DNA from 4 places in the Arthrobacter parietis genome. Region 1 is predicted to be linked to each of the others. Evidence: riboswitches for the same ligand, from Rfam matches in the RefSeq annotation. Region 1 holds a riboswitch; each other region holds the start of a gene.
What was found. Region 1 has a riboswitch for S-adenosylmethionine ahead of ABFX19_RS07135 (ABC transporter ATP-binding protein). Riboswitches for the same ligand answer to the same signal wherever they lie in the genome.
Positions count from the first base shown of each region.

Region 2: another riboswitch for S-adenosylmethionine. It lies ahead of ABFX19_RS08420 (aminotransferase class V-fold PLP-dependent enzyme); the one in region 1 lies ahead of ABFX19_RS07135 (ABC transporter ATP-binding protein).
Region 3: another riboswitch for S-adenosylmethionine. It lies ahead of metX (homoserine O-acetyltransferase MetX); the one in region 1 lies ahead of ABFX19_RS07135 (ABC transporter ATP-binding protein).
Region 4: another riboswitch for S-adenosylmethionine. It lies ahead of ABFX19_RS02550 (rhodanese-like domain-containing protein); the one in region 1 lies ahead of ABFX19_RS07135 (ABC transporter ATP-binding protein).

Region 1 covers NZ_BAAAON010000001.1:1,499,604-1,503,783, reverse strand. Annotated here, with positions in the region: gene ABFX19_RS07150 (nucleoside/nucleotide kinase family protein) at 1-364, opposite strand, end outside; gene ABFX19_RS07145 (ThuA domain-containing protein) at 424-1,092, shown strand; gene map (type I methionyl aminopeptidase) at 1,089-1,865, opposite strand; SAM riboswitch class I at 1,962-2,059, shown strand; gene ABFX19_RS07135 (ABC transporter ATP-binding protein) at 2,065-2,889, shown strand; gene ABFX19_RS07130 (aliphatic sulfonate ABC transporter substrate-binding protein) at 3,022-4,050, shown strand; gene ABFX19_RS07125 (ABC transporter permease) at 4,119-4,180, shown strand, end outside.
Region 2 covers NZ_BAAAON010000002.1:51,461-55,640, forward strand. Annotated here, with positions in the region: gene ABFX19_RS08405 (metal ABC transporter substrate-binding protein) at 1-27, opposite strand, end outside; gene ABFX19_RS08410 (hypothetical protein) at 180-344, shown strand; gene ABFX19_RS08415 (class I SAM-dependent methyltransferase) at 341-1,099, opposite strand; gene ABFX19_RS08420 (aminotransferase class V-fold PLP-dependent enzyme) at 1,192-2,490, opposite strand; SAM riboswitch class IV at 2,586-2,700, opposite strand; gene hisN (histidinol-phosphatase) at 2,771-3,595, opposite strand; gene ABFX19_RS08430 (cold-shock protein) at 3,807-4,010, opposite strand.
Region 3 covers NZ_BAAAON010000010.1:146,307-150,486, forward strand. Annotated here, with positions in the region: gene ABFX19_RS15315 (CPBP family intramembrane glutamic endopeptidase) at 1-544, shown strand, start outside; gene ABFX19_RS15320 (VOC family protein) at 589-1,230, opposite strand; SAM riboswitch class IV at 1,566-1,696, shown strand; gene metX (homoserine O-acetyltransferase MetX) at 1,714-2,901, shown strand; gene ABFX19_RS15330 (alpha/beta hydrolase) at 2,957-3,715, shown strand; gene ABFX19_RS15335 (class I SAM-dependent methyltransferase) at 3,748-4,180, shown strand, end outside.
Region 4 covers NZ_BAAAON010000001.1:541,901-546,080, forward strand. Annotated here, with positions in the region: gene pabB (aminodeoxychorismate synthase component I) at 1-407, shown strand, start outside; gene ABFX19_RS02540 (hypothetical protein) at 505-789, shown strand; gene ABFX19_RS02545 (aminodeoxychorismate lyase) at 815-1,669, shown strand; SAM riboswitch class IV at 1,945-2,070, shown strand; gene ABFX19_RS02550 (rhodanese-like domain-containing protein) at 2,077-2,610, shown strand; gene ABFX19_RS02555 (O-succinylhomoserine sulfhydrylase) at 2,699-3,904, shown strand; gene ABFX19_RS02560 (multicopper oxidase family protein) at 4,075-4,180, shown strand, end outside.

The sequences.
Region 1 (4,180 bases):
CGCCGGCAATGGGCTGCTCGATGGTGCGCTCGAAACCTGGGGCATACACTACAGAATCCCGCCGTCCACGAAGCCGCTTCAACAGAGCAGCATAGCCATGCTCGTCGAACGTCTCGGGTGCGCCCTTGCGTTCCAGAAGACCCAGGCGCGCCAGCTCCTGATCGGACAGATGGAACCCGTCCAAAGGAACATGGGCGAAGCGCTGCTGATCCGGGTCGGGTTTGTTCTGGTTCAGTGAAGCCATCAACTGCTCCGCCAAGGTTGTCTTGCCGACTCCCGGCGCGCCGACAATCCCAACAACCACGACGCCGGCCTCGCGCGCCGATATGCGCTCTATTCGATCAACAAGTTCCGACAGCGTCACCGTGCCATCCTGACATGTGACCCGGGTCGAGAACGCCGTTTATGGGCAGAATGGGTCCCATGACAACGGCACTCATCCTCAGCGGCACCGGCCGGTACGCGGACCCCTGGCACCCGTTCGCGGAAACTTCCGCGGCCATCGCGGACCTGCTCCGCGGTCACGGACTCACCGTAGAAACAGCCGACGACGTCGACACCACCCTCGGTAGCTTCCGTGACTCTGCTGCCTGGCCGGATCTGCTGGTGGTGAATGTCGGCCTCCCGCGGGACGGCGGCACTTCCCCCGGTACAGACGCCGCCCGTGATGGCCTGGACGCCTGGGAAGCCGGCGGCCGTCCGCTGCTCGCCCTGCACTCGAGCGCCACGAGTTTTGTCGATTCCGAGTCCTGGGAAGCGGCGCTCGGCGGACGCTGGGTACGCGACGTGTCCATGCACCCGGAGTACGGCGCGGCAACCATCCTGCTCGAGGGCTCCTTCCCCGTCGGTATTCCCGACTTCACTCTCGCCGACGAACGCTACAGCTGGCTGCGCACCTCACCGGACGTCGTCGTTCACGCCCGCCACGAACACGAGGGGCACTTGCACCCACTGGTGTGGTCGCTGGAGCGACAGGTTGAAACTGGACCGGCACGAAGCTTCTATGACGCGCTCGGGCACGACGCGGCGTCGTACTCCTCACCGGAACACCGCGAACTGATGAAGCGCGCGGTGGACTGGCTGCTTGGCTAGGTCTCTTGTCGCAGGGTCAGGATCTCCGCGCCATCGTCGGTGATCGCGATGGTGTGCTCACTGTGCGCGGTCCGGCAGCCCGTAGCGCTGCGGAGTGTCCACCCGTCGGCGTCGACTGCCAGTTCAGCGGTATCCGCCATGACCCATGGCTCCAGCGCCAGCAAAAGCCCCGGGCGCAGCACGTATCCCCTGCCGGGCCGTCCGGTGTTTGCCACGTGGGGATCCTGGTGCATTGTCGACCCGACGCCGTGACCGCCGAATTCCGTGTTGATCGGATATCCCGCGGCGCTGAGGACTGAACCAATGGCAGCGGAGATGTCGCCGATGCGCGCGCCTGGTCTGGCGGCGGCAATCCCGGCAGTCAATGCACGTTCGGTGGCATCAATCATCGCGACGCTCTCCGCCGGCTTTGACTCGCCAACGATGAAGCTGATGGCGGAGTCTGCGACGATTCCGCGCTGGGAGACGGCGAGGTCCAGGGAGAGCAGGTCGCCGTCGGCAAGCGAGTAGTCATGCGGCAGACCGTGGAGCACGGCATCGTTGACGGACGTGCAGATATAGGCGCCGAACGGGCCGCGCCCAAACGGCGGCTCGTAGTCGACGTAGCAGGACACCCCGCCTGCCTCAGCGATCATCTCTTTGGTCCACTGGTTGATCTCCAGCAGGTTTGTCCCGACCGTGCTGCGGCTCTTCACCGTCTGCAGAATGTTGGCGACCAGCGCACCCGCTTCCTTTGCCCTGGCCAACTCGCTCGCGTTCAGAATTTCAATCATGTAGATGACCCTCTCACGCTGCCGATGTCCGGCTGAAGCGTTCCTTTGTTACGACACATATTGCGCCGGACCCTTGCAAAAGCGTTTAGTGGAATTCCACCATCCCGAGCGGCCGAGAGACCTGGATCGTTGACGCCGCAGCAACCCTTACCTGCTTGCAGGAGAACGGGTGCTACTGCCAGGAGCGATGGAGTTATACATGAGCACCGTTCTTCGAGCGCACCGTACCCAGGCCATTTCCACTGATGGCAACCAGACACTGCCGCTGACTTTCTCTTCGTTGACCCGAAGTTTCGGGAGCGGAAGCGAGCAGCACGTGGTGCTTCGCGACGTGACCCTGGACGTTGAAGCAGGCGAGGTTCTCGCCATTGTGGGCGCCAGCGGTTGCGGGAAATCAACCCTCCTGCGAGCCGCGGCAGGACTGGACGCTCCCACCAGCGGTGCGGTACTCATCGACAGCACAGCAGTGGACGGGATCGATCCCCGCTGCGCCGTCGCGTTCCAGGAACCCCGACTCCTCCCCTGGCTCTCGCTGCGCGAGAACGTTGCTATCGGCCTGCCCAGGGAAACCAGTTCCGCCGCGGGCAAGGCGAAGGTGGAGGAGCTTTTGGGCCTCGTGGAACTCGACGGGTTCGCCGGCCACCGGCCCCGCGAAGTGTCCGGAGGCATGGCACAGCGGGCATCGCTGGCACGTGCACTGGCACGCAACCCGGGCGTCCTGCTCCTCGACGAACCCTTCGGCGCACTCGATGCCCTGACGCGGCTGAAGATGCAGGACCTCCTGCTGCGTATCCACCAAACCACCCCGACCACGGTCCTGCTGGTCACCCATGATGTTGACGAAGCGCTGCAGCTCGCCGACCGGGTGATCGTTCTCGCGAAGGAGCCTGACGTCCAGGGTGCAACCATCAGCCGCGTGCTGGAGGTTCCGGGCGACCGTCCGCGCGACCGCGGCTCAGCCGAACTTGCCGCGCTACGCAGTTCGCTGCTGAGCAGCCTCGGCGTCGACAGCCACCAGCACTAACCGCGCGCCTGCGGCCAGTTCGCAGCGCCGTATCCCAGCGCGTGCGGCGCCCACCGTGCCGCCATGTTGCGCCGACACCCCCAAGAACAAGCCCCCTACACCCGTCCCACGCACTCTCCGAAAAGGATCACCATGAAGAGCACCGCACGTTTTCAGTTCGCCGCCACCGCCGCAATCGCCGCCCTCGCCCTTAGCGGCTGCGTTGCCGGGGAAAACGCCGACGGCTCAGTCGGCGAAGCCGCAGCCGCGACCGGCGGAGAACTCACGGTGGACTTCGCCACCTACAACCCGCTGAGCCTCATCATCAAGGACCAGGGCTGGCTCGAGGCCGAGTTGGAAGATGAGGGCGTAACGGTCAAATGGGTCCAGTCCGCCGGATCGAACAAGGCCAACGAACTGCTCCGCTCCGGCGAAGCTGACGTCGCCTCAACGGCCGGTTCGGCAGCGCTGATGGCCCGCGCCAACGGCTCCCCCATCAAGACCATCGACATCTACTCACAGCCCGAATGGTCCGCACTGGTCACAACGGCGGATACGGGTATCGAATCCGCGGAGGATCTCCGCGGCAAGTCCATCGCCGCCACCAAGGGCACCGACCCCTACTTCTTCCTGCTCCAGTCACTGGCAGAGCACAACGTTGACCCGAGCGAAGTGACCATCCAGAACATCCAGCACGCCGATGGCTGGGCCGCCCTCAACACCGGCTCGGTGGACGCCTGGTCCGGCCTCGATCCCATCATGGCCGCAGCCGAAGAAGACGGCGCCGAGCTGTTCTACCGCAACGTGGACTTCAACACCTACGGCTTCCTCAATGCCACCGAGTCCTTCCTGGAGGAAAGCCCTGAGCTCGCCCAGGCCGTGGTCAACGCCTATGAGAAGGCACGCCAGTGGGCTCAGGAGAACCCGGAGGAAACCGCAGCGATCCTCGCCGAGGTTGCGGGCATTGAAGAATCCGTGGCCACCAAGGTCATCACCGAACGGTCCAACCTCGACGTCAACGGCACCCCCGGTCAGGCCCAGCTGGACGTGCTCGAGGTAGTCGGCCCGATGTTCGTCGAATCCGGTGACGTCGCAAGCCAGGAAAACATCGACGAAGCCCTCTCCACCCTTCTTGATGACACCTACGCAACCAACGCCGATCCGTCCGCTATTGGAGAGTAATGAGCAACCCCTACCTCACCGGTAACAGCATCGTGCCCGGCGGCGTCGGCACCGGCCCCGCCTCGGTCATCTCCTCCAAGGGGACAAGCTCCCCGCACACAACAAACCCGAACGACGACGACGGCAGGCA
Region 2 (4,180 bases), on a different contig from region 1:
GAGTACCTGAATCCGAAGTTTCGGCATACCGAAAATATAGCCCGATCACGCTGCTGCCGCCACTGCTCCTGTGCAGCCGGAGCCACGGCACTCGACAGGAGAGCAATCGACAGGGCATGGTGGGCCTAACGGTATGTTGCCGGCAGGGCACGGCAGGACCACTATCAGGAGGTCGGGTTATGAGCGAAGAACCACAACACGAGGAAGTGCCGCGCGAGCACTCTGAACAGCCGGCAGAGGGGGATCGCGCTCAGAATCCCGCCGACACAGGCACTCACTCACAGGACCCGGCTGAGGGTGCAGATTCCGGGCCGGAAACGAACGGGACGGACGCTGAGGGCTAAAGCCGGCCGGCCCGCCAGCAGTAGGTAAGGTACGGCAGCTCGAGGACTGCGTCCGGCTGGTGCCCCAAGTGATCGTGCAGGTACCACGACAGATTGTTTTCCACCTTGGTGCGCACACCGGCTGATGCGTTCTGGTAGTAGGTGCGGGAGCGCGCAAGTTCCACGATGTCCGAGACCGGAAGAACCTGCGTCCATGGAATGACCCTAGACTCCGGCTCCGAAAAGCGCGGACCAAGCATAGGGCGGTAGCTCGGCCGGAAAACGTCTCCGGCATGCATGATGCGGGAGAGCCGGTGTACCCAGGCAACGCTGACGTCCAGCTGATTCCAGACGAGCGCGAATCTTCCCCCCGGTGCCAACACACGTGCGGCCTCCTGGCTTGCCGCAGCAGGATCACACCAGTGCCAGGCCTGGGCAATTGTGAGTACATCAGCGCTCGCCGTTGCGAGTCCCGATGCCTCGGCAGTTCCCTGCACTCTGGCTACGCGCGGGAGTTGTTGTCCGAGGACTGCAAGCATGTCCAGGGATGGGTCAACAGCTGTCACCTCCGGGCAGCGGCGGATGAGCTCCCGGGTGAACTTGCCGGTGCCGGCGCCAACGTCTGCTGCGCGCAACGCTCCGGCGGGTATGAGCCAGTCCACGCTGTCTTGGGGGTAGCCCGGACGCACGCGCTCGTAGCGGTCACTTTCCTGCAGGTAGCCCCGCGCCAATTCACGACGGCGGTGTTCGGCGAGGCGCGGACCTCCAACACCCATGTTGGGAACTCCTCGCATGACGGGTACGGAACCCGTCAATTAAAGCACCCGGTTGAAGGCGGCGTCGTGCCGAGGAAGTGCGGTCGCAGCGCTCAGTCGGTTGTGCAGGGCGCGGCGCCGGCAGTTCCCGGCGTGGGCGGAGCCCAGTCAGGGAAAGGGCGGGTCTCGACCGCGGGCACCCAGCGCCCGGCGTCGACCGCATAGTCAGTCCCCAGTCCATCCCGAAGAAGCGAGCGCAAACCGGTCAACAGCCTGTCGACGTCGTCCTGCCGTGATCCGAGCCCGAAACTCGCCCGTAGCGAACCTGACGGCAGGCCCAGCCGCTTCAGCAGCGGATGAGCGCAAAACTTCCCGTCCCGCAGTCCAACCCCGTGTTCTGCAGACAGATATGCGGCGACCAGCCCGGCGTCGTAACCGTGGACAGAGAAGTTCACTACGCCGATCGCATCGGTGCTGTCAGCGAAGATGCGGTGAACTGCTATGCCGGGAAGGTTGGAGAGCCCTTCCACGAGGGCATCCCGCAGCTCTGATTCATGCGCAAGCCAGGCCGGTTCATCCAACCCAGCGATGGCCTCTGTTGCCTTCGCCAGCGCGGCTGCACCGAGCACATTCGGTGACCCGCCCTCATGGCGCGCGGAACCGGTTGCCCAGGACACCGAGTCCACTTTCACAGTCTTCACTGCGCCGCCTCCGGCGAGGTGGGGCCTTCCGGAATCGAGCCAGTCGCCTCTACCGACCAGGACGCCCGCGCCGAAAGGCGCATACAGTTTGTGGCCCGAGAAGGCCGCGTAGTCGATACCGTCGCGGAGCAAATCCAGCCGCCGGTGGGGAGCGAGCTGAGCCGCGTCGACGACGATCCGCGCGCCGTGCGCATGAGCCGCCGCTGCGAACCGGCCGATGGGCAGAACTTCTCCGGTGACATTCGACGCACCGGTTACAGCAAGCAGGCTGATTCCTCCGGATGCCAATTCCTCTTCCACAGCGGCGAGCGTTTCCTCGATGGTTCCCGCGGCGACCAGCCCGCGATGGGGAAGCTGCAGCCAGGGCAGCAGATTGGCATGGTGTTCCACGTCGAGGTAGAGGACCTCACCGTCCTCCGGCAGGCATCCAGCCAGGAGGTTCAGCGAATCGGTGGTGTTGCGGGTGAAGATGACCGCATCATCTTCCCGGCCGCCGACGAAGTTCCGCACAGTCCTTCGTGCATTCTCGTAGAGCGAGGTGGAGATCTGCGATGCGTACCCGGCGCCCCGGTGCACACTCGCATAGTAGGGAAGCACGCTCTGCACATAGTCATTGACCTGCTGCAGCGCCGGCGTTGAAGCGGCATAGTCCAGGTTGACGTAACGGACGGCAGTGCCGTCCACCAGCGGCGCCTGCAGCTCAGCGCCCATCACGGACGCCAGCGGTGCAGCGGAGAGTTCGTTCTCAAGAAGTGCGTTGCTCACAGGAGGTACCCCACGTAGGTTCAGGGGACCTGCTTCACCAGGCCCCGCGCTTGCCGAACCACGTTCTGGCCCGGCCAGGTCGTCACCCGGGGCACCCCGCCGCGGAAGGAGGGTTGCCGGCCAGCAAACCGGGGTTTAACGCTGACACTCGTGACCTAGGAATCCAGACTAAAGCAGGCCGGGAATATCCGGTCCTTGTGTTACGCGTTGGTGTTAAGCGACCACGTCAGACGCCGGTACCTTCCTGAAGCAGATCGTCCAGCGAGGGGTTCAGTCGCTTCAGGACATCATTGTGAAGTGTGCTGTTGGTTGCCAGCGCGTTGCCTCCGAAGGGTCCGTCGGAGCCTTCGAGTGACGTGAAGCGACCGCCGGCTTCCGTGACGATGGGTACCAGCGCGGCCATGTCATACAGGTTCAGCTCAGGTTCGCAGGCGATGTCCACAGCGCCTTCGGCGACAAGGCAGTAGGACCAGAAGTCACCGTAGGCGCGTGTACGCCACACGGATTCGGTGAGCGATACGAATTCGTCAAAGTTGCCGCGCTCTTTCCAGCCGGACAGGTTCGAGTAGGAGAGCGAGGCGTCTTCCAGCCGGGATACGCTCGAAACCCGGAGCCGGCTGGCTGCCGCGAGAGACTTACCCATGAACGCACCGGTGCCCGTTGCAGCCCACCAACGCTTTCCGAGCGCGGGGGCGCTCACAACACCGACGACAGGCCGGCCCTCGTCCACCAATGCAATGAGGGTAGCCCATACCGGTACGCCCCGGACGAAGTTCTTGGTTCCGTCAATAGGATCGATGATCCAGCGCCGCGAGCCGGCGCCGCTGCTGCCGTACTCCTCACCGAGTACGGCATCGCGCGGACGCGCACGCGAGAGTTGCCCGCGGATAGCCTCTTCCGCCGATTTGTCCGCATCCGTGACCGGGGTGAAGTCCGGCTTGGTTTCGACCGCCAGATCCAGCGCCTTGAACCGGGACATGGTCTGGTCGTCTACGGAGTCGGCCATTACATGGGCAAGGCGGAGGTCATCGTTGTAGCTCTGGAGGTTCATACTTTCAACCTATATGGTCAGGGTGCACAGATGCGGGAGGTCCCGATGCGGACGCGCTCAGCGCTGGGCTACGATCGGTTCACGCACGCACAGGAACGGGTGTCATTGAACGGTGTGCTGTTAAACGCAAGAAAGGGGACACCGGCCGAAGCCGATGTCCCCTTTCTTGAAGCGCTAGATCTTGAAGCGCTGAAACTTAGAGAACGGAGACTTAGAGAACGGAGATGTTCTCAGCCTGGGGGCCCTTGGGGCCCTGGGTGGTCTCGAAGCTGACCTTCTGGTTCTCCTCAAGCGAGCGGAAGCCGCCGGAGTTGATTGCGGAGAAGTGAGCGAAAACGTCAGCGCCGCCGTCGTCAGGAGCGATGAATCCAAAGCCCTTTTCAGCGTTGAACCACTTGACTGTACCTGTTGCCATTTTTTTATTCCTTGAGTGTGAGGATCCCCCCGTACTTCGGGGTTCCTGTCGCGGTGTTCATTTCGCCTGCAAAAAAAGCTTTCGAACTCCGGAGAGAAATCAAGGCTTAACATTCGTGCGCAACACAACAACTCTGTTCAGTCTAGCAGGCAATCGGCGCCGTAGTCACA
Region 3 (4,180 bases), on a different contig from region 1:
GCTGGTTCCCGTGGTGCTTGTGCTGTTCCTGCTCACCCAGCCGGGGAAGTCGGCCTTCCGCCGGATTGGCTTCACCTTCAGCAAACCGAAGGTCGACTTCGGTCTGGGAGTGGGGCTGGCCGCGGTGATCGGGGTGGGAACGCTCGGGGTGTACGCCGCGGGCCGGGCACTGGGGCTTACCACTGCGATCATCCCGACGGCGCTCGACACCTACTGGTGGACGCTGCCTGTGCTGGTGCTCTCGGCGATCCGTCACGCGGTGCTCGAAGAGGTCATTGTGGTGGGCTACCTCTTTGAGCGGCTCCGGGAACTGGGCTGGTCAGTCCCGGTGATTATTGTGACTTCGGCGCTCCTGCGAGGGAGCTATCACCTGTACCAGGGGATCGGCCCGTTCATCGGGAACGTGATCATGGGGCTGATCTTCGGCTACGCCTACACGCGCACCAAGCGGGTGATGCCCCTGGTGATAGCGCATGCGCTGCTGGACATTGCAGGCTTTGTCGGCTTCGCGCTCTTCGGCCCGGCTATCGGCATCGGAAGCTAACCCCCGGCCACGCGGCCTGGGGAACCAGCGTCCGAAAGAACCAATTAGATCCGGACCGCACCCTTCGGGGTTTCGAACGCTACCGACATGATGCCGGGCGTGCCGTTGGGGGCGATCCACTCGACGTCGACGTCGTCCAACGGGTGGGTGACGGGCGTTCCGAGCCACTCTGTGACGCGCTCTGCCGACCCGGCGATGGTGAGCGCGCTGAGGCGCACGGACGCGGTGCGCGCCTGGGATGGGTGGAGGGACTCCGTGCCTTCATCCCAGCGGATCATGTAGGGGACCTGAGGGTCAGCGATGAGGCCCTTGATGCCGATCTGCTGCCAGGTCAGCTCCTGCCCGTCCGGGAATTTGCGGTTACCGGGGACGGCGCTGCGGCCAAGGCGGTCCTCGAACGGGGCGAGGTCATCAACGGCTACGCACCAGCCCATCCAGCCGCCGCCGGCCTCGGACCGTGCCCGCACCGCCTGGCCAAATGGAGCCTTGTCCGAGGCTGGGTGGTCAAGGACCTCGACTACCTCGAGGTACTGGCCGTTGACCAACGGAAAAATCATGTTGCGGGTGCCAAACCGCGGGTGGATTCCACCCTTCACGAATTCAACTCCGAGGGCGTCGGAAATCCGTTCCGCAGTAGCAGTCAGTCCGTCAGGTTCGCAGGCATAAGACACATGATCCAGGCGCATGGCCCCATTTTGGCACTTTGTGATGGAGGCCTCGACTAAGGGTTACCTAAGTCACACCGCGGGCGACGATGTTCCAAGCAAAACCCAAGGTCAGAGCCGGATAGTTGCTTCACACAGGGAGCCCGGTTCCGAGACCGCCGGAGTTTCCTGCCAGGGACGCCCACTGGGTGTCCCCCTTGAGTGGGGCCGACCGTTTTCCCATAGACGCCGAACGGCCCCACTCAAGCATCCTCTGCCGCACGCGCGCCTTTCACGGCTACTACGCCAGCCGGCTTCATTTCACGGCGAGTCACACAAGTTGCCCTCACCCGCGCTGGTCAGGTTTCCTAATACGAGGTAACGAGTGACAGTGCGGCAGGTTCCACCCGCCATCAGCCCCGGCTTGCTGTCCGGCAACCCTCCCTCGCGGCGGGGTGCCCCGGGTGAAGACCAGGCCCTGCATGCAGTGCAGGAGCAAGCGCGATTCAGTGAGGCGGCAGGGTTTTGACAGGCATCACCACAGCGGTTCCGCAGCCGGAAGCGGGGCTGGTTGACGGCGTCGTCGTGCAACGGTTCCGGATTGGCCCGTTGGCGCTGGAAACAGGCGGCCATTTGCCCGATGTCGTCCTCGCCTACGAGACCTGGGGCACGCTCAATGCCGATGCCTCCAATGCGGTGCTGATCGAGCACGCACTCACCGGCAGCTCACATGTAGCGCGGGGCGAGTCCTCCGAGGATGGCTGGTGGGACGGGTTGGTGGGTCCGGGCAGAACCATCGACACGAACCGCTACTTCGTGGTGTCCATCAATATGCTGGGCGGCTGTTACGGATCCACGGGGCCGGCGTCGCTTGATCCGGAGGGCAAGCCGTGGGGTTCGCGTTTCCCCTTCGTCACCATCCGCGATTCCGTGCGTGCCGAGGCACTGCTCGCAGACCTGCTGGGCATCTCCTCCTGGCACTCCGTGCTGGGTGGGTCAATGGGAGGCGCGAGGGCTCTTGAGTGGGCTGTCACCTATCCCGGGCGGGTGCAACGGTGCGCCGTCATCGCGTGCGGAGCAGCGAGCACCGCGGAGCAGATCGCCTTCGCGCAGGCCCAGGTGCAGGCCATTCGCCTCGACCCGCGGTTCACCGGCGGCGACTACTACGGAAGCGCCGGTCCCGAGGATGGGTTGGGCCTTGCCCGGCGCATCGCGCACATCACCTACCGTTCGGAGGCGGAACTCGTACACCGGTTCGGTCGGGCAGCGCAGGGTATGGAAGAGCCTTTTGGGTCGTCGGTGCCGGGCGGGCGCGGCCGCTACCAGGTGGAGAGCTACCTGGACCATCAGGCGGAAAAGCTGGTCCGGCGGTTTGACGCCAACAGCTACGTCATCCTCACTGAAGCGCTCATGAGCCACGACGTTGCCCGTGACCGGGGGAGCCTCAGCACTGCACTCGCAGCTGCCTCGGCAGAGTTCTTCGTCGCGGCGGTGGATTCGGATCGCCTCTACTGGCCTCGCCAGTCCGTTGAACTGGCGTCCGCATTGCCCGGGAACGTTGCCGTCCACACCATTGAATCTCCCATCGGCCACGATGCCTTCCTCACCGAGATTGCGCAGCTTGAGCCCGCGCTGGCAGCAGCGTTCTATAGCAACACCGACGACGGCGATGTCAAGGAGAGCGCCTCAGCGCTACGGTTGCGCGCGGGCTGAGTCGCAGCCTGCCGCAGCACGCAGCCGGCACAGTTCAACATGCCACTATGGAGCTATGACGAATTTTTCCTCGACTGACGGTTCTGCTGCGCCCTCCTCCGCCTCCTCCTCCGCCTCCGCCTCCGCCCCCGAGACCGGGCCCGGGACCGGCCCGGCCTCGACCGCACCGACTGTCGTCTGGTCGAAGCCCGAAGACGAGCGCTCCGGCTCGCCGCTCCTGGTGCTGCTGCACGGACACATGGCCAACGAGGAAGACCTCATGGGTATCCTCGACTTCCTGCCCGACGAGTTCACCGTGGCATCCGTACGTGCGCCGGTCGCCCTGGGAGCAGGTTTCACCTGGTTCCCGCTGATGCAGGACGCCGCCTATTCGGTCGACAAGGTCACCGCCGCCGTCCAGGACGTCATTGACTGGGTCGACTCCATCAAGCAGTCGCACTCGAGCGTCACCCTGCTCGGCTTCTCGATGGGCATGGCAGTGGCAAGCTCCATGCTGCGTGCCCGGCCCGCAGACTACGCGGCCGTCGTCGGGCTCTCAGGGTTTGTTGTGCCGACCGACGGCAGCACGTTCTTCAACGACAGCGCGCTTGTTGCGAAGCCAGTGCCGTTCTTCTGGGGCCGGGATCAGGAAGACCCGGTCATTCCCGCCGATCGAATCGAGTTCACCCACGGCTGGCTGAACCGCCACACCAAGCTCACCAAGGTGCTCTACGCGGGCATGTACCACAGCATCAACGCACAGGAACTGGGACATGTGCGGGAATTTCTGCAGATGGTGGTGCCCGGCGTCAGCCGGACACCACTGTCACGGTAACGCCGTTACGGTGGCGGGTTAGACTCCCGAATGTGAAGAAAGAAACGCTCTGGGACGCAGGAAAACGCGCGGACCCCAACAGGTCAGCCGCCTACATCCAGCGTTTTGAACAGCTGATATCCGAGGGTGCGGACTTACACGGGGAAGCCCGGTGCGTCGACGCAATGGCTCCCCGAAATGCGCGTATTCTCGACGCCGGCTGCGGGCAAGGCCGGGTTGGCGGGGAACTGGCGCTGCGTGGCCATTCCGTGGTGGGAGTTGACGCGGACGCCCAGTTGGTCGAAGCGGCGAGGGCAGCCCACCCAGGGCCTGTGTGGCTGGTGGGAGACTTGACAGAGCTGGATCTGCCGGCCCGCGGAGTGGCTAAGTCCTTTGACGTGATTGTCTGCGCAGGAAACGTCCTCGCCTTCCTTGCTCCGGGCACGGCGCCACAGGTTCTTGCACGCCTGCATCGCCACCTGGCGC
Region 4 (4,180 bases), 960 kb from region 1:
GGTTGTGCGACATCGAGACCTATGCAACCGTTCACCAGATGGTGAGCACCATCGACGCCCGGCTCCGGCCCGGTTCCTCCCGTGCCGAAGCCGTTGCGGCCGCATTTCCTGCCGGCTCAATGACGGGTGCGCCGAAGATCAGCACCATGGCTATCCTGGACCGGCTCGAGGAAGCACCCCGCGGCGTCTACGCCGGCGCCGCCGGCTACTTTTCCCTCGATGGGGCGGCGGATCTCGCCGTCGTCATCCGCACTCTCGTGCTGGAGGACGACGACGGCGGCACCCGCCTCACACTCGGAGTGGGCGGCGCGATCACTGCGGATTCCGACCCCGCCGAGGAGTGGGACGAGGTCCGGACGAAGGCGTTCGGGGTGCTGTCTGCGCTTGGTTCGAGCTTCCCCAGCTGACGCTGCGATCGAGCGGTTCGCTGAGCGGGCCTTTCGTCCACTTGGCGTCTGTGGAAGCATGGGACGCCCGAGGAAAGTGCAACGAAGGAGAACGGTCATGACTAGCTCCAACGATGAAAACACGCCCAACCTGAACGACGTTCCGGAGCCGGATAACGAGTTCCTTCCCAATCGCATCCATCAGGGCCATGCGGGGCAGCCTGAACGCCTCGATGACGATGCCCTGGCGGCCGCAACGGAGCAGGAACGGGTCGACGCCGGTCTCATCGACTACGCACCGGACCAGGTTCCGGACGCTGCCGATCCCCTCCCTGCGGAAGCTTCCGATGAAGCAGACTTTGCCCAGCGCGGGCTGAACGAGGACAACGACACGAGCTCCTGACCTGCCCGGTCACTATGCTGATCGCATGACTGTTCTGGTGTTCCTCGACCCCGCCCGTCCCGACGGCCGCATAGCTGACGCAGCACAGCCGCAGCTGATGGTTACCGACACCGGGATCACGCGGGGTGACGGCATCTTCGAAACAATGCTCGCGGTCAACGGCGCTCCCCGGAAGCTGCAGGCCCACCTCGCCCGGCTGGCGACGTCCGCCGATGCGCTGGAACTGAAGGTTCCGTCGTCGGACGTGTGGGAACGCGCCATCACCACCGCGCTGGCGGCAGCCGACGACGATGGCGAACTCGTGGTCAAACTCGTCGCCACCCGGGGCGAACCAGAGGCGGGAGCCACCGCGTGGGTCCAGGTGTCCGCCGTACCGGTCGGGTTGCGCGGCCAGCGGCTGTCGGTCCTCCTGCTTGACCGCGGCTATGACAGCACGGTTGCCCAGCGTGCTCCGTGGCTGCTGATGGGCGCGAAGACCCTTTCCTACGCGGTGAACATGGCGGCGGTCCGCTATGCGCGCTCGCACGGCGCCGACGATGTCATCTTCACCTCGTCTGACGGCAAGGTCCTCGAGGGCCCGACGTCGACAGTCCTGATCGCGCAGGTCATCGACGGCGTCAAGCACCTCATCACGCCGCAGCTTGAGAGCGGGATCCTCCCCGGCACCTCGCAGGGCGCACTGTTTGCGGCGGCCCGTGAGGCAGGTTGGGATTTGGGTTACGGACCGCTCGTGCCGGAAGACCTGTTCGAGTCTGACGGCGTTTGGCTGATCTCGAGCGTCCGTCTGCTCGCCGAGGTCGAGTCCATCGACGGAAAGCCGGTGACGCTTTCGCCCGAGTTGACCGCGGAGTTGAGCGGTCTCATAGCGTCCGTCTCCTAGCCCGAGCGCCCGTCCCCCAGCCCGACCGCCCGTTCCCTGGCCCACTCGTCCGTTCCCTGGTCCAACCGCAAAAGTGCCGGGAATTCGCAGGATCGTGGGGACATCCCCACGAACCTGCCACGCATCGGCACTTTTGGCTCAGGCCTGCCACGCATCGGCGCTTTTGGCTCGGACCTGCCACGCCCCGGCGCCTTTGGCCCGAGTACCACGGGCGTTACCGCACGTTACGGCCCGGCATGGCAGGCATGGCGCCGCCGGTGCTACGTTCATTCCGGAGTAACGAGTGCCAGCGCCAAGCCCTGACTTGCTGGACGGCAACCCTCTTTCACGGCGGGGTGCCTCAGGTGACTACTCGGCACAACGATCACATCCCATGATCACCAGCGTGCACAGCGTGAGGAGACACAATGGCACTGCATTCCAACCCCCATCCCCCGGCGAATTCCCGGCCCGGCAACGGCTATGCCGGCAACATCACCGCACGTGATGCGGTGGAACGCGTCAGCAAGGGCGCCGTGCTGGTGGATGTCCGCACTGTCGAGGAATGGCGGAGCGTCGGCGTTCCCGACCTCACCGACGCCGGGACCGTCCCCCTCTTCCTCGAGTGGACGCGCTCCGACGGCAGCCGTAACGTCTCCTTCCTCAACCAGCTGAACGGGCTCAAGGGCCGCGAACTGCTTTTCCTGTGCCGTTCCGGCGTCCGTTCTGTGGCAGCAGCACAGAATGCCACCGCCGCCGGTCACACTGCCTACAACGTGCTGCACGGATTTGAGGCCGACGGCGGCTGGCGCTCCAGCGGCCTCGCCACCACAGTGCATGCAGAAGAAGCCCCAGAGAGCACGGATACGACAGATCACGCAACGACCACAGGACAGACCGCGATCACAGAACGGACCGGCGCTGCCCGTTCGGCAACGGACCGTGGCGACGCCCGTGAATGAGCACACGCCAGTAAGTGAGCCCGCGCCGTCGTCGTTCTCTCCGGCGGCCAGCCGTGAGCCCATCGCGGGGAACGGCGGCTACCCCCGAATCCAACGCCCGGATGACGACGGCGCTGCCTGGTCACCCGATACCCTCGCGGTACGCGGGGGGCTGGCACGGTCCAACTTCGAGGAGACGTCCGAGGCGCTCTTCCTGAACTCGGGCTTTGTGTATTCCTCTGCTGCGGCGGCGGAGGCAGCCTTCACCGGGGACGTCGACCGCTTTGTATACTCCCGGTACGGCAACCCGACTGTCGCCATGTTCCAGGAGCGGCTTCGCCTGCTCGAGGGTGCGGAGGCGTGCTTCGCCACAGCCAGCGGCATGTCTGCCGTCTTCACCGCGCTCGGTGCCCTCCTGGCCTCGGGCGACCGCGTTGTTGCCTCACGCAGCCTCTTCGGCTCGTGCTTCGTCATCCTCAACGAGATTCTGCCGCGCTGGGGTGTGGAGACTGTCTTCGTGGACGGCTGGGACCTCGGCCAGTGGCAGGAAGCACTGAGCATTCCCACCACGGCGGTCTTCTTTGAGTCGCCGTCCAATCCGATGCAGGAGATCGTCGATATCCGGGCGGTCGTTGAGCTCGGCCACGCGGCCGGTGCGCAGGTCGTCGTCGACAATGTCTTCGCCACACCGCTGCTGCAGCGGTGTACGGAACTGGGTGCCGACGTCGTCGTCTATTCCGGCACCAAACACATCGACGGGCAGGGCCGGGTGCTGGGCGGCGCGATCCTCGGCCGCAGGGAGTTCATCGAGGGTCCGGTGAAGACACTCATGCGGCACACCGGGCCCGCGCTGTCGTCATTCAATGCCTGGACCCTCCTCAAGGGACTGGAAACCCTTTCCCTGCGGGTGAACCACTCCTCGTCCTCGGCGCTGACCCTCGCCCGCTGGCTTGAAGCCCAACCGGCTGTGAACTGGGTCCGTTACCCGTTGCTCGAATCGCACCCGCAGTTTGATCTCGCTGCCGCCCAGATGACAGCCGGCGGCACGGTGGTGACCTTTGAACTGGATGCACCCGAGGGAAAGGCGAAGGAGCGCGCCTTTGCGCTGCTCGATGCCCTGAAAGTCATCGATATCTCCAATAACCTGGGCGATTCAAAGACGCTGATCACCCACCCTGCTACCACCACACATCGCGCCATGGGTCCAGGAGGGCGTGCCGCAATCGGCTTGACCGACGGCGTCATCCGGCTCTCGGTGGGCCTTGAAGACGTAAGCGACCTGCAGACTGATCTGGGCAAGGCACTCACTTCCTGACGTCTGGGTAGCCTCACTCCGTAACCCAAACGATCGTCCAAGGTTTCCCCAAGAAGGCAGGAGCAATCTTGCTGCTGAGGCACACATCGAGTACGTAGTCTGGGCGGGCGTTTTCAACGCACCCCGATGCGCGTCCCACCAAAAGAAACACCTTTGGAAGGGATGTTCCCATGTCTGTCAGCAGGCGCAATTTCCTGGCGATGGGCGGCTTCGGTGCTCTGGCCGCCGCGACCCTCACCGCTCCCCTGGCCTCCATCAGCGCGAAGTCCGCGCCGG